One region of the Vibrio sp. C8 genome, then DNA from elsewhere that is predicted to be linked to it. Evidence: predicted binding sites of a transcription regulator. Region 1 holds the regulator's gene; each other region holds the start of a gene.
What was found. Region 1 encodes CRP, which controls carbon source genes, mostly activating them, when cyclic AMP is high. Its sites were predicted from a motif close to TGTGANNNNNNTCACA; they were not measured.

Region 1 (3,194 bases):
GCACTACTACAACGTCAGAAGCATTCCGTAAAATGTTCAATATGATGAGTGTTAAACCCGCTTGGGTTGAAGGTGATAGCTTTCACCGTTTCACTCGTCCAGAAATGGATATTGAAATCCGCAAGGCCCGAGAGCAGGGTCGTCATATCAGCTACTTCGGTCCAGAAGCCAACGACTTTGGCGCTTTGAGCGAATTTTTCCGTCAATACGGAAAAGCAGGTACAGGCCAAATCCGACGCTATCTGCATACCTTTGACGAGGCAGTTCCCTACAATCAAATGCCCGGAACATTTACTCCATGGCAAGAGCTTCCAACCAGTACAGACGTACTCTTCTATGAAGGGTTACATGGCGGTGTGGTAGATGGTGAGGTTAATGTGGCGCAGCATGTCGATTTCCTGATTGGCATGGTACCTATTGTTAACCTTGAATGGATTCAAAAGTACGTCCGTGATACTCGCGATCGGGGACACTCGCGCGAAGCCGTGATGGATTCTATCGTCCGCTCAATGGATGACTATCTCAATTACATCACACCACAATTTTCACGCACGCATATTAACTTTCAACGAGTTCCAACTGTAGACACATCCAACCCACTGAATGCCAAAGGCATCCCTAGTCTGGACGAAAGTTTTGTAGTCATTCGCCTACGTGGCATTAAAAATGTCGACTTCCCATATCTACTTGCAATGATCGATGGCTCTTTTATGTCCCGCCATAACACCATTGTGGTTCCGGGAGGAAAAATGAGTTTTGCTATGGAATTAATCGTAAGACCAATCCTACAGCAACTTATTGAAACGGGGAAAATTGGCTAATCGAAACAAGGTTTATGCGTTTAGTTCCGATACCGTGACCATGTGCACATTTTTGCGTAAAAAATCAAGGTATGGACACGATTAAAATCAAGAAAATGTCGCTGAAAAAGGATACTATTCTTAACCGAAACACAAGATAGCTTGCAGCGACCATAAAGTCCTCTTATTCTAGTAAACCTATTTTAAGCTTTGCTAAATAATATGGATAGCAGCAAGCGTACCCTGCAGAGGAAGTGAGATATTATGGTTCTAGGTAAACCTCAAACCGACCCAACATTAGAGTGGTTTCTTTCACATTGTCACATTCATAAGTACCCTTCAAAAAGCACGCTGATTCACGCGGGCGAGAAAGCAGAAACTTTGTACTACATTGTTAAAGGTTCTGTTGCGGTACTGATTAAAGATGAAGAAGGAAAGGAAATGATCCTTTCTTACCTAAACCAAGGTGATTTCATCGGTGAACTTGGCTTGTTTGAAGAAGGTCAAGAGCGTACAGCATGGGTTCGAGCTAAATCTCCATGTGAAGTTGCAGAGATTTCATTTAAGAAGTTCCGCCAGCTTATCCAAGTTAACCCAGATATTTTAATGCGTCTTTCTGGTCAAATGGCTCGTCGTCTACAAGTAACAAGCCAGAAAGTTGGTGACCTTGCGTTCCTAGACGTAACAGGCCGCATTGCACAAACGCTTCTTAACCTAGCGAAACAGCCTGACGCAATGACTCACCCAGACGGCATGCAGATCAAGATTACTCGTCAAGAAATCGGTCAAATCGTTGGCTGTTCTCGTGAGACAGTAGGTCGTATTCTGAAGATGCTTGAAGAGCAGAACCTAATTTCAGCTCACGGTAAGACTATCGTTGTGTACGGAACTCGTTAATAGCTAACGCTATTACACAAAATTCAAAAGCCACCTTCTGGTGGCTTTTCTTTTTGCGGCTCTATTAACGAATGCATAAAGCTCGGTAAGTTATCTCTCTCTACTAAGCAAGAGATTTACTATCGGTACTCTCGAAAATCTTATCTGCAGATGCAGCTACGAAGCCTGTATATAGCTCTCCGTTTGCCATTGGATAACGCTTAGCAAACTCGTAGAAGCCACCAGGTACCGTTTCAGTACCATCACTGAATACTACTGGAACTTTATCTGCCATAGTTGAAGACTGCTCAAGCAGTACTTCTGGTGTTCCTTTCACTTCACCGCCCGATTCATTGATAGTAAAACCTGCGCCACGTAAATGGTCATTCACTTGTTTTACTTCTGTAAATGCCTTGAGCTGGTTTACGTTAACCGTAAAGTGGTTCGCTCCATAACCATGGGCCGCTAACCAAGAAGCGTACTCGCTCTCTTCTGCTAGCAACTGGTAATCAGCAAAGCTAATGTCCCACAAACGACCACCATAAAGGAATGCATCACCTTCGAGCTTAGTTGCATCGACTTGCTCAACCAACTTCGCAACGATCTCTTGTAGCTGTGGTGAACACTCTTCAACTTTCAGTTCACTGATGAATACTTTTGGCTGAAGAGGATCCGGATGTTCAAAGTGTTTTGCAACCAGTTTTTTGCTTTCAAAAACATAGTCACCACAATCTTTGTATCCGAGGGCTAAGAAAGGTTTTGCTAACGTCGCCAAACCTAGCGGCGCAACATTAAATGTGCGCAAAGCAATATGGTCATTGATTAGCGCTTCACCTTCTTCTAACAGGCGATGAACTTTATCTGCAGAAGGGCAAAGGCGAGTGATGTAATCATTCCACAATGATTGAAACAGAACTTCTGGTGTCATATTGCCTCCTTGGCTTCATGAACACGACGTATTGGATTGGAAAAAGAGGTTACATAAAGCAGATTACTACTGTTTATCGAGTTTAAGTCGTTATTGATTTTCAGTTTTAGACAAACAGGCTTCACCTTTCGATGAAGCCTGAATAACTTTGTTATAGCTCAACACCTGGGCTTAGTGTCGCCGGAAGCTCGGTTGCAGAACCTTCCATCGACGCCATTGGGTATGCACAGTAGTCCGCAGCGTAGAATGCACTTGGACGTAAGTTACCCGAAGCACCTGGACCACCAAATGGAGCATCACCACTTGCACCCGTTAGCTGACGGTTACGGTTCACGATACCGGCACGAATATGGTCAACAAAGTATTCCCACTCCGCATCTTCTGTTGTCACTAAGCCAGCAGAGAGACCAAAGCGAGTATCGTTAGCCAGCTCAACCGCTTGCTCTAGAGTTTGGTAGCGCACCAATTGCAGTAGTGGGCCGAAGTACTCTTCATCAGGAAGCTCTGCGATAGCAGTAACATCAACAATACCCGGAGATACAAATGCAGCACCTTTACTTTGCGCTTCAACAAGGCTGTTACCGCCTAAA
Region 2 (3,194 bases), on a different contig from region 1:
TGCTTAAAATAGTGGCGAGTAAATCGGTATCCTGAGCGATTTTGGCATGACGCAAAGCTTGGTGCGGGTTAGACATTTCTAACCAAGCCAGTGAAGCTTCGCGGTGTAAATCGTGCTCTTGCTGTGGAATGCGCGCTAGACGCTGGTGAGCAAGGAATTCACCAAACAAATTGTGGAAGCGATACCAGTTGTGTTCGCCTTCTAACGGGTAGATAAACAAGCCAAAACGGTTAAGCGATTCAATCATGCTTAACGCATCGTCACGCTTGGTCAGTGCGGTGACTAAAGAATCGTTGAAATGTTCCAATACTGAACACTGCATAAGGAATTGACGAGTTTCGTTGTCGAGAAGGTCAAATACTTCTTCAACCAAGTAATCCCACAAATGTGCGTGATTGAAGTGAGAAACGGACTCCACGCTTTGTTCCAGCGTTCGTTTTTGATATTGCGCTTGCAGCGCAATAAGTTGCAACGCTGAAGGCCAGCCTTCCACGTAATCACGTAAGCTGTTTGCTGTAGAGTCGTCTACGCCGTCGGTAACTCGCTGATTAAAGAAACGGGTGGTTTCTTCGGTGTCGAATGCCAGCAGTTCGTTACCAATTTCAATCATTAAATCGCGTACACGAAGGTTAGCCGTGCCCAAAGGTGGAGCTGCACGGCTGGTTACCACTAAGGTCATGTTGTCTGGCATATGTTTGATGAAAAAGCGCATCGCTTCATGTATTTCGTCATCAGACAGAAGATGATAGTCATCCAGCACCACATAGCACTCTTGATGGTAGTGCGCCATTTCGGTGAACACTTCACTAAACAGTGAATGAATCGAAGAGAACTGACGCTTTTCCGCCAGTTTTTGCGCATTCGGGCAACTTTGATCCGTTGCTTTATTGATCGCTTGTAGAAAATAGTTCAAGAAACGGAAAGGATCATTGTCACTATCGTCAATGCTGTACCAACCAACATGAGGTTTATCGGCAAGCCACTGAGCAGCCATGGTGGTTTTTCCATAGCCTGCAGGGGAGCGAAATAGCACTAGCTTATAGCAAGTGGCGTTATGCAAAATGTCCAGCACTCTTGGGCGAACAATGGCGTTGTGTAGACGCCCAGGGCGCGTCAGTTTAGAAGGTATCCACATTCTTGATTTCCCTTCGATCAAATAGTAGGAGGTGAAAACAGAGATCTCTGTCACTTTTATGGCAACGATGTTACTTGAAGTTTTTCACTACGTTTATTGATCCTTTTCTCGAATTTCGCACTATTCACATTCTTAAGCTGACTACGCCCCTAATTTGTGATTTAGATCAAGAAAATTCTAGGGGTATCCGATTTTTTGGTTGGTGGGTTGTACGAAATTTTATGTAATTTGAGTAAAAACGATAATTTTAGTGTGACGAAGTATACATTATGAGCAAAAGGTTCACTGCTTGAATATCCTAGCTGTTTAAACCCCGTCTAAGGTTATTGAGGCAGTCGTTGTGATCTCAATCACTCAGAATCTCGAGTATTGGACAATCAATGAGAGATTGATCACTCCGACTTAAGTGCTACACCCTCTACGCCCTCACTCCTCCTCCTAAACTCATGACAACTTGGGAGGATGTTTACATTTTGTTGTACGGGCAGGATATGGCACAGATGAATTAGAACTGATAAGAGAGATTTCTCGATGAAACCTACGCAACAGAAAACGTTTGATAAAGTAGCGTTCCAAGCGAACGTAAAGCGTAATCTTACCGCGACATACGCGACCACAGTTGAACATGCTTCTAGCCGCTCTTGGTATTTGGCTATGGGTCATGCTCTAGCAGAATTAACAACGTTCGACATGCTTGAAACAGAGCAAGACGAACGTATCGTCAATGCGAAAAGCTTGAACTACCTATCTCTTGAGTTCCTGATTGGTCGTTTGACAGGTAATAACTTGATTAGCATGGGCCTTTATGAACAGGTTTCTGAGGCGATGGCGGAATTAGGCCAAAACTTAACGGATTTGTTGGAAGAAGAGCGCGACCCTTCATTGGGTAACGGTGGCCTTGGTCGTCTTGCTGCGTGTTTCATGGATTCATGTGCTGCTCAAGAATACCCAACAGTAGGTTACGGTCTTCACTACGAATATGGCTTATTCAAACAGTCTTTTGAGCAAGGTCATCAGAAAGAAGCGCCAGATGCTTGGTGTGGTATCGAAGGTTACCCTTGGGAAATCGCACGCCCTGAACTGAAACAAGAAATCGGTTTCTACGGCCACGTTGAAGTGACCCATGAAAACGGTAAAGAAGTACGTAAATGGGTTCCGGGCATGTTAGTGCAAGCGATGCCTTGGGATTTACCAATTGTGGGCTACCAAAGCGATACTGTTTATCCACTGCGCCTTTGGGAATGTCGTGCCATTGCACCATTTTCACTAGAGAGCTTTAACAACGGTAACTACTTCGAAGCTCAGCACTCACTGATTGATGCGGGCAACATTACTAAAGTGCTTTACCCGAACGACAACCATGAGAAAGGTAAAACACTGCGTCTGATGCAGCAGTACTTCCACAGTGCGGCATCGGTACGTGACATTCTTCGTCGTCATGAAGGTGCTGGTTTTACGCTGGAAGACTTACCGAAGAAAGAGACTATTCAGCTTAACGACACTCACCCAACCATCGCAATTCCTGAATTGATGCGTATTTTGGTGGATGAGCGCGGTCTATCTTGGGAAGCAGCTTGGAACATCTGTTCTAAGACATTCGCTTACACCAACCACACCTTGTTGCCAGAAGCATTGGAAACTTGGAGCGAGTCTTTGATTCAGCGACTACTTCCTCGTCATATGGAAATCATTTACGAAATCAACCATCGCTTTATGCAGGAAGTTCGTGCGAAATGGCCTGGTGATGTTTCTAAACAACAGAAACTGTCAATTATTGAAGAAGGCTTCCATCGCATGGTGCGTATGGCAAACCTTTGTGTAGTAGGTTCTTACGCTGTAAACGGTGTTGCCGCTCTGCACTCAGAGTTAGTAAAACGTGACCTGTTCCCTGAGTTCAACGAGTTGTATCCGAGTCGTCTACAGAATGTTACCAACGGTATTACTCCTCGTCGTTGGTTGAAATTCTGTAACCCAGCTCTGTCTGCATTGATTACTGAGAAAATTGGTGACCAGTGGCCAGCACATCTCGATCAACTAGAGTCGATTTCTCAGTACGCAG
Region 3 (3,194 bases), on a different contig from region 1:
TACTGCAACTTAAATTGAAAGCTCTGATGAATAACTGGCAGGACAGAAGCATTGCACGCAACCAAATGATGCACGGCAAAGCTATTCGACACTGTATGTTTTTGATGGACGAAGTAATGTTGGCTTGGTTGGTAGAGTCAAGCCGAGAGGATTTGAGTGATGAGTACCATATGAATTGGCAGCAAGTGATTGACTCTATGGATACTCTAACCCAGCTACGTATTTCAATTGAAGATATGCATACTCAAGATGGTTCAGCGCGTTTGCGTCATTACTGTGACCTATTACGCCGCAAACTGAATCAATTGGCGTTGATCAGCCCGTTGTCCATTGCATCACCGGCCTGTTCAAAAGCAATGCATATACTAAGCGAGCTGCACGAGAATCCAGCCTTTGATATTCCTCAGGAGCAGCTATATCAACTGACTTCAGATGTCTCGCTGAGCATTGCGCACGTTTATGACCAAATGCTGGCGGATGTCAGTGAGAGTCTTTACATCCCTTTGCCTAAACTGGTCGTCGCTTAATAAACGAAAACGCCATACTGCGAACAGTATGGCGTTTAAATTCAAGCATTCTCTACGCAGTTAAGCTGCGAATAAAGAGAATTAAAGCATCTTACGAGCAGCTTCTACGACCACTTTGATTGAACGAGCTTCTGTCTCTTTCAAAGTTGCATGATCTGGAATTTCTTTTTGAGTACGGTTGATGATAACACCAGCGACACAACCTGCTTTCAAACCAGAACTTGCACACATAGTAAGCAGAGTTGCTGATTCCATTTCAAAGTTTAGTACGCCCATTTCCTGCCATTCTTTCATTGAACCTTGGAAACGCTTAACAACACGACCTGTGAATGTGTCATAACGTTCTTGGCCAGGGTAGAAAGTATCGCTTGAAGCAGTAATGCCCATGTGAACTGTCGCTCCGCTCTCTTCCGCTGCTTGTTTCATCGCAATGGCAACATCAAAATCAGGAACAGCTGGGAACTCCATTGGAGCAAAGTGAAGGCTTGCGCCATCAAGACGAACAGAACCAGTGGTTACAATCATGTCACCAACATTAACGTGTGGTTGAATTGCACCTGTTGTGCCTACACGCAAGAAGCTACGAACACCTAGCTGAGCTAACTCTTCTACAGCAATAGAAGTTGAAGGGCCACCGATACCAGTAGAACAAACTACAACCGACTTGCCATCAAGCTCTGCGCGATAAAGCGTGTATTCACGGTGGCTTGCAAGAAATACTGGGTTATCCATTAACTCTGCAATTTTTTGTACACGCGCTGGATCACCAGGAATGATCGCTAACGTTGCGCCATTAAGATCAGCTTCGGTAACACCAAGGTGGAATACTGCTTGAGACATAGGTTGCTCCTTCATGCGGCTTATTCAGCTCATAAATATAAATAGGTACAGGACAACTTTAGCTCAGTATTAAAAGCCATAGAGTGATAAGAGTCACATCATTAAAAGCAATATGGGTATCTGTTTCACATTTAAGTGACACATATCACTCGTTATCTAATAAATGGCTAATATGTGCGCTGATGGGAAAACTCAAAAGCACAGCGCTTAACTGTGCTTTGGGGAGAGAAAATCACATTGATGGTATGGAATGAGTAGGTTGCTTTTTAAACTTGATGTTTAAAACAATTGGCTAAGTTTTTACCTATTGCTCTTAACACATCACGCCGCGTAATAATCCCTACCAGCTTGCCATTATCAATAACAGGGTAAACTTTAGGCTTTCCGACTTTCATCATATCGGCCAACTCAATGATCGACATTTCCGGAGAGACAGAGAGCACTTCTTTATACATGCAGTCACTGACAATATGTGTGTCCTGACAGAAGTAACTCACTTTGACCAGTTTATCGAGCAAGTCCTGTTCTGAAAGGAAGCCAATTACGCGTTCTTTATCATCAATAACAGGCCCACCCAAGTGATCGGAACGAATCACTTTATCGAGCGCAGCAGACAAAGGCATATCAGGAGTAAAGGTCACCGCTTTAACGGTCATGTAATCTTTTACTTTTAGTGAATCCATTTCAGTCTCCTTAGGTTCCTTATTTAAAGGTAGCTGTTAATCTAAGTGTTGACTAATTTCTTGATTTTACTAAATGGGATTCACCAATTTTTTGATTGTTGCAACCTGTGACTATGTAAAAATCTCTATCGTTCTTACCTTTGGAACAGCGATAACTCTACTTCACCCAACGCTGAGCAGCTTTGGCATCTGAATCTCTTGAATCAATCCAGCGAGTGCCATCGGTTGTGCGCTCCTTTTTCCAAAAAGGGGCTTTGGTCTTTAAATAGTCCATGACAAATTCACACGCTTCAAAAGAAGCCGAGCGATGAGCGCTGCTAACACCGACGAAGACAACTTGATCGCCGATATCTAAATCACCAATACGGTGAATTAATCTCAACTGCAATAATGGCCAGCGTGATTTCGCTTCATCACAGATTTCGTTAAGAGATTTCTCCGTCATACCCGGATAATGCTCTAAATGCAGCCCTGTCACATGGTCACCTAAGTTCATGTCACGAACTTTACCTATGAAAGTCACGACCGCACCCGCATCTGTACCCGATGAAAGCGCTTCATACTCTTGAGCGACACTGAAATCGTCTACCTGAACCGATACATAGCTGTTCATATTAACCTCCAGTTACCGGTGGGAAGAAAGCCACTTCATCGCCATCTTTAAGTTCAGATTCCATCGGTACAATTGATTGGTTAACCGCAGCCAACAATTTGCCGGATTCTAATGCCAGCGCCCATTTGTCCGATTGAGCCGCAAGATGTGCTCGCAATGCTTCAACCGAATCAAACTCATGCTCAAGTGACAAACCATCGCAGTCCACTAATTCTCTTGTTTGGGCAAAAAACAAAACACTAATCATACATCTACCTTAAAATGACCCGATTTACCGCCCGTCTTCTCTAACAAGCGAATTTGCCCGATTACCATATCTTTCTGCACCGCTTTACACATGTCGTAAATCGTCAGTGCTGCAACTGAAGCCGCGGTTAGCGCTTCCATTTCAACACCGGTTTTGCCAGCGAGTTTACATACTGATTCGATACGAACCTTGTTTTCCGATTCAATCGCTTCTAGCTGAACTTCGACTTTTGAAAGCAATAACGGGTGACAAAGCGGAATTAAATCCCATGTTTTCTTTGCTGC
Region 4 (3,194 bases), on a different contig from region 1:
CGATGTGGGCACCATCTTGAGTGATCGCAGGTTGATCAATGACGTCATTGACCATTTTTGACAGTTCAGTCTCTTCATTCGCCAACGCTCGATATTCAGAAAGAATCGACTTTGCTGGTGAAATAAAGATCTTGCCACTGTAGCCATCAACGATACCCGTTTTACCGTTGATGTCTTTAAGGTTTACAGACACCCCCATAACAGCAGGAATACCTAACGCGCGTGACAAAATAGCCGCGTGCGAGTTAGCTGCCCCTTCAATAGAGACAACTGCTAATAATTTGTCTTTAGGGAGAGCAGCCAGAATGGTTGCAGTTAGCTCACGAACCACCAAGATAATAGGTTGTTCTAACTGATGTTGTTCTTGCTCTGTATTGTGCAAAAAGAACAATAGACGTTGACCGAGCTCACGAATGTCTTGCGCTCGTTCACGGAGATACACATCTGACATTCGAGCAAAGCGGTTGGAATAACTTTCCACCACTTGTCGCAACGCCCAATCAGCACGATCACCTTTTTGAATCTGAGTTTTCAGATCTTTGCGCAACATAGGGTCATTCAAAAGGTGCGTAAACAGATCGAAGATCGCCAGCGCTTCTTTGTTGATGTCACTGTCGAGCTTCTTGCGCATTTTGCGAAAATCGCCTAATGCACTCTCAATCGCCAGCGCTAACCACTCTTGTTCACGATCGATATCTAACGTCGATGCAGGGTAAACTTCAGAAAGTTGAGGTTGAGTGTCATCCCACCAAAACTCGCCAATCGCAACTCCTGAAGAGGCTGCGACACCTGAGATCGAATGTTGCTTCTTCTTTGATAACAACCATTGTCCCTGAGTCTGAGCGTGCGCGACAATGACCGCAAGCTGAGCCGCTAACGTGACAAGGAAAGAAACTTCCATCTCGCTAAAAGAGCGAGGAGACTTTTGCTGAACAACCAGTACGCCAAGTACTTGTTTGCGGTAAATAATTGGAGTGCCGAGGAAAGAATGGTAAACCTCTTCCCCCAATTGTTTGAAGTATTTGAAATTTGGGTGCTTAGACGCTTCTGCTAAGTTAATCGGTTCCGCTGAACGTTTGACTAACCCCACAAGGCCCTCTTCAAAGCCGATGTGAATTTTATCGCCTTTGAACTTCAAGCCTTGAGTTGCCATCAGTTCTAAACGTTGCATTTCCTCATTAGCGAGATAGACAGTGCAGCACTCTGTTGCCATAGCGCTACACGTTTGCTTTACAAAGATATCTAATGCCTGATTGACATTCTCAACCTTTGAAACCTGTTCAACTATCTCCCTTAGCTGAGAAAGCATGTCTATCCTCTTCGATTTTTGCGTTTACCTTTAACTTTCCGCTCTCTAAACGGCATCGCTAATGAAGCAAATTCCTTCATTGCACGACGATATACATCACGCTTAAAAGACACCACTTGTCTCACTGGGTACCAGTAACTCACCCAGCGCCAACCATCAAATTCAGGGGAACTGCCACGTTGCATGTTAATCTTCGATTCATCACTTTCCAAACGTAGCAAGAACCATTTCTGTTTTTGTCCAATACAGACAGGTTGAGAATCCCAACGAACTAAGCGCTTTGGTAATTTATATCTTAACCAATGGCGGCTTGTCGCAATGATTTTCACATCTTTCTTTGTTAACCCAACCTCTTCGTAAAGCTCTCTGAACAACGCTTGCTCAGGAGTCTCACCTTCATCGATTCCCCCTTGAGGAAACTGCCATGAATGTTGTCCGTATCGTTTCGCCCAGAATACCTGACCATGGTTGTTACAAATCACAATACCTACATTGAGTCGGTAACCATCGCCATCTATCACTGGCAAACCTCTAGTAAAATCTGTAATTGTTCTGATTTTTCCACATATCCCCAATATGAGCAAACTTACTAGTGTGATTCACACGAGATTTATCGTCGACAACCCCTTAATAGAATGCTTTTTAGTCAAAAAATAAGTTATCAACAAAAGAGTGAGAGCTAGACCACATTTATTCACGTTTTCTGTGAATAACCATGTGAAGAAGACAGTGAACTGTGTAAAAAAAACATAAGCCCAATAAATACCTAGCAGACAAATAATATAGAAAAAACGATTTAACCCTTAATAAACATAGAGTTAAAATTAATTTTTTGATAACCAACTTAATACGATAGTCATTCTATTTTTTGATCACTTAGGCAGGTCAAAGATCAACCAATCTCACTGTTATCCACACTACTAAAAAAAAATAGCTGAAAATAACGTCAGCATAGTGGTAAATGACTGTACAAACCCCTGTTTATTCATACATGAAGGTATTATTTCACCTGCTTCAATGTATTTTTTGTGGATAACTTAAGAAAAGATCATAATTTACTCATTATGTTCATTCTGCCATCAAGATCCTTTATCACTATATTTTTGCTACAATCGCCGTTTTCATCATCAAATCAGATTATTCAAACTCGGGCTATGAAACCAGAACCAAAAAGCGAACAAGAGCTATTAGAAAGAGCTTGGCAAATAGCAGGAATGAACTTTCAGCAGTTAGCTGATGAAGCCAACATGATTGTTCCGCCTGATCTAAAAAAAGACAAAGGTTGGGTTGGTCAGTTACTGGAGTGGCATTTAGGTGCAAGTGGGGGGAGTAAACCTCAACAAGATTTTGAAGATCTAGGCATTGAACTGAAAAGCATCCCTATCAGCTACAGTGGAAAACCATTGGAGACGACCTTCGTTTGCGTTGCTCCCTTAACCGGAGTTCACGGGCTCACTTGGGAGAATAGCCATGTGAGGAACAAGTTGTCGCGCGTACTTTGGATCCCTGTAGAAGGAGAGCGCGAAATCCCATTAGCAGAGAGACGAGTAGGCTCTCCGCTGATTTGGAGCCCCTCTTTGGAAGAAGAAGCGCAACTAAAAGCAGACTGGGAAGAGTTAATGGAATTTATTGTGCTGGGCAATGTTTCGCAAATCACCGCTAAGCACGGAGAAGTACTGCAACTTCGCCCAAAGGCAGCCAACGGCAGAGTATTAACTGAAGCTTACGGCGCAAATGGAAAGCCAATTCGCACACTTCCACGCGGATTCTATCTTCGCACCCAATTCACCGCCAAAATTCTACAAAACTACTACGCGTAAGATGGGTTCAGCCACACTCTATTATTCGTGTTTTCTGAAGGTTACCTCGTTCATAGCTGTCATTT

Region 2: the regulator CRP is predicted to act here: its motif matches at 1,291-1,306, upstream of malT (HTH-type transcriptional regulator MalT).
Region 3: the regulator CRP is predicted to act here: its motif matches at 1,450-1,465, upstream of udp (uridine phosphorylase).
Region 4: the regulator CRP is predicted to act here: its motif matches at 1,983-1,998, upstream of rppH (RNA pyrophosphohydrolase).

Annotation. Positions count from the first base shown of each region.
Region 1 covers NZ_JBPAOE010000033.1:111,280-114,473, forward strand. The annotation lists gene ACRQQK_RS14795 (phosphoribulokinase) at 1-821, shown strand, start outside; gene crp (cAMP-activated global transcriptional regulator CRP) at 1,065-1,697, shown strand; gene ACRQQK_RS14805 (2-oxoadipate dioxygenase/decarboxylase family protein) at 1,801-2,604, opposite strand; gene astD (succinylglutamate-semialdehyde dehydrogenase) at 2,756-3,194, opposite strand, start outside.
Region 2 covers NZ_JBPAOE010000022.1:371,562-374,755, reverse strand. The annotation lists gene malT (HTH-type transcriptional regulator MalT) at 1-1,135, opposite strand, end outside; gene ACRQQK_RS13000 (glycogen/starch/alpha-glucan phosphorylase) at 1,667-3,194, shown strand, end outside.
Region 3 covers NZ_JBPAOE010000004.1:114,298-117,491, reverse strand. The annotation lists gene ACRQQK_RS02855 (hypothetical protein) at 1-527, shown strand, start outside; gene udp (uridine phosphorylase) at 609-1,367, opposite strand; gene ACRQQK_RS02845 (CBS domain-containing protein) at 1,634-2,050, opposite strand; gene moaE (molybdopterin synthase catalytic subunit MoaE) at 2,208-2,663, opposite strand; gene moaD (molybdopterin synthase sulfur carrier subunit) at 2,665-2,910, opposite strand; gene moaC (cyclic pyranopterin monophosphate synthase MoaC) at 2,907-3,194, opposite strand, start outside.
Region 4 covers NZ_JBPAOE010000005.1:128,079-131,272, forward strand. The annotation lists gene ptsP (phosphoenolpyruvate--protein phosphotransferase) at 1-1,309, opposite strand, end outside; gene rppH (RNA pyrophosphohydrolase) at 1,312-1,830, opposite strand; gene mutH (DNA mismatch repair endonuclease MutH) at 2,464-3,129, shown strand.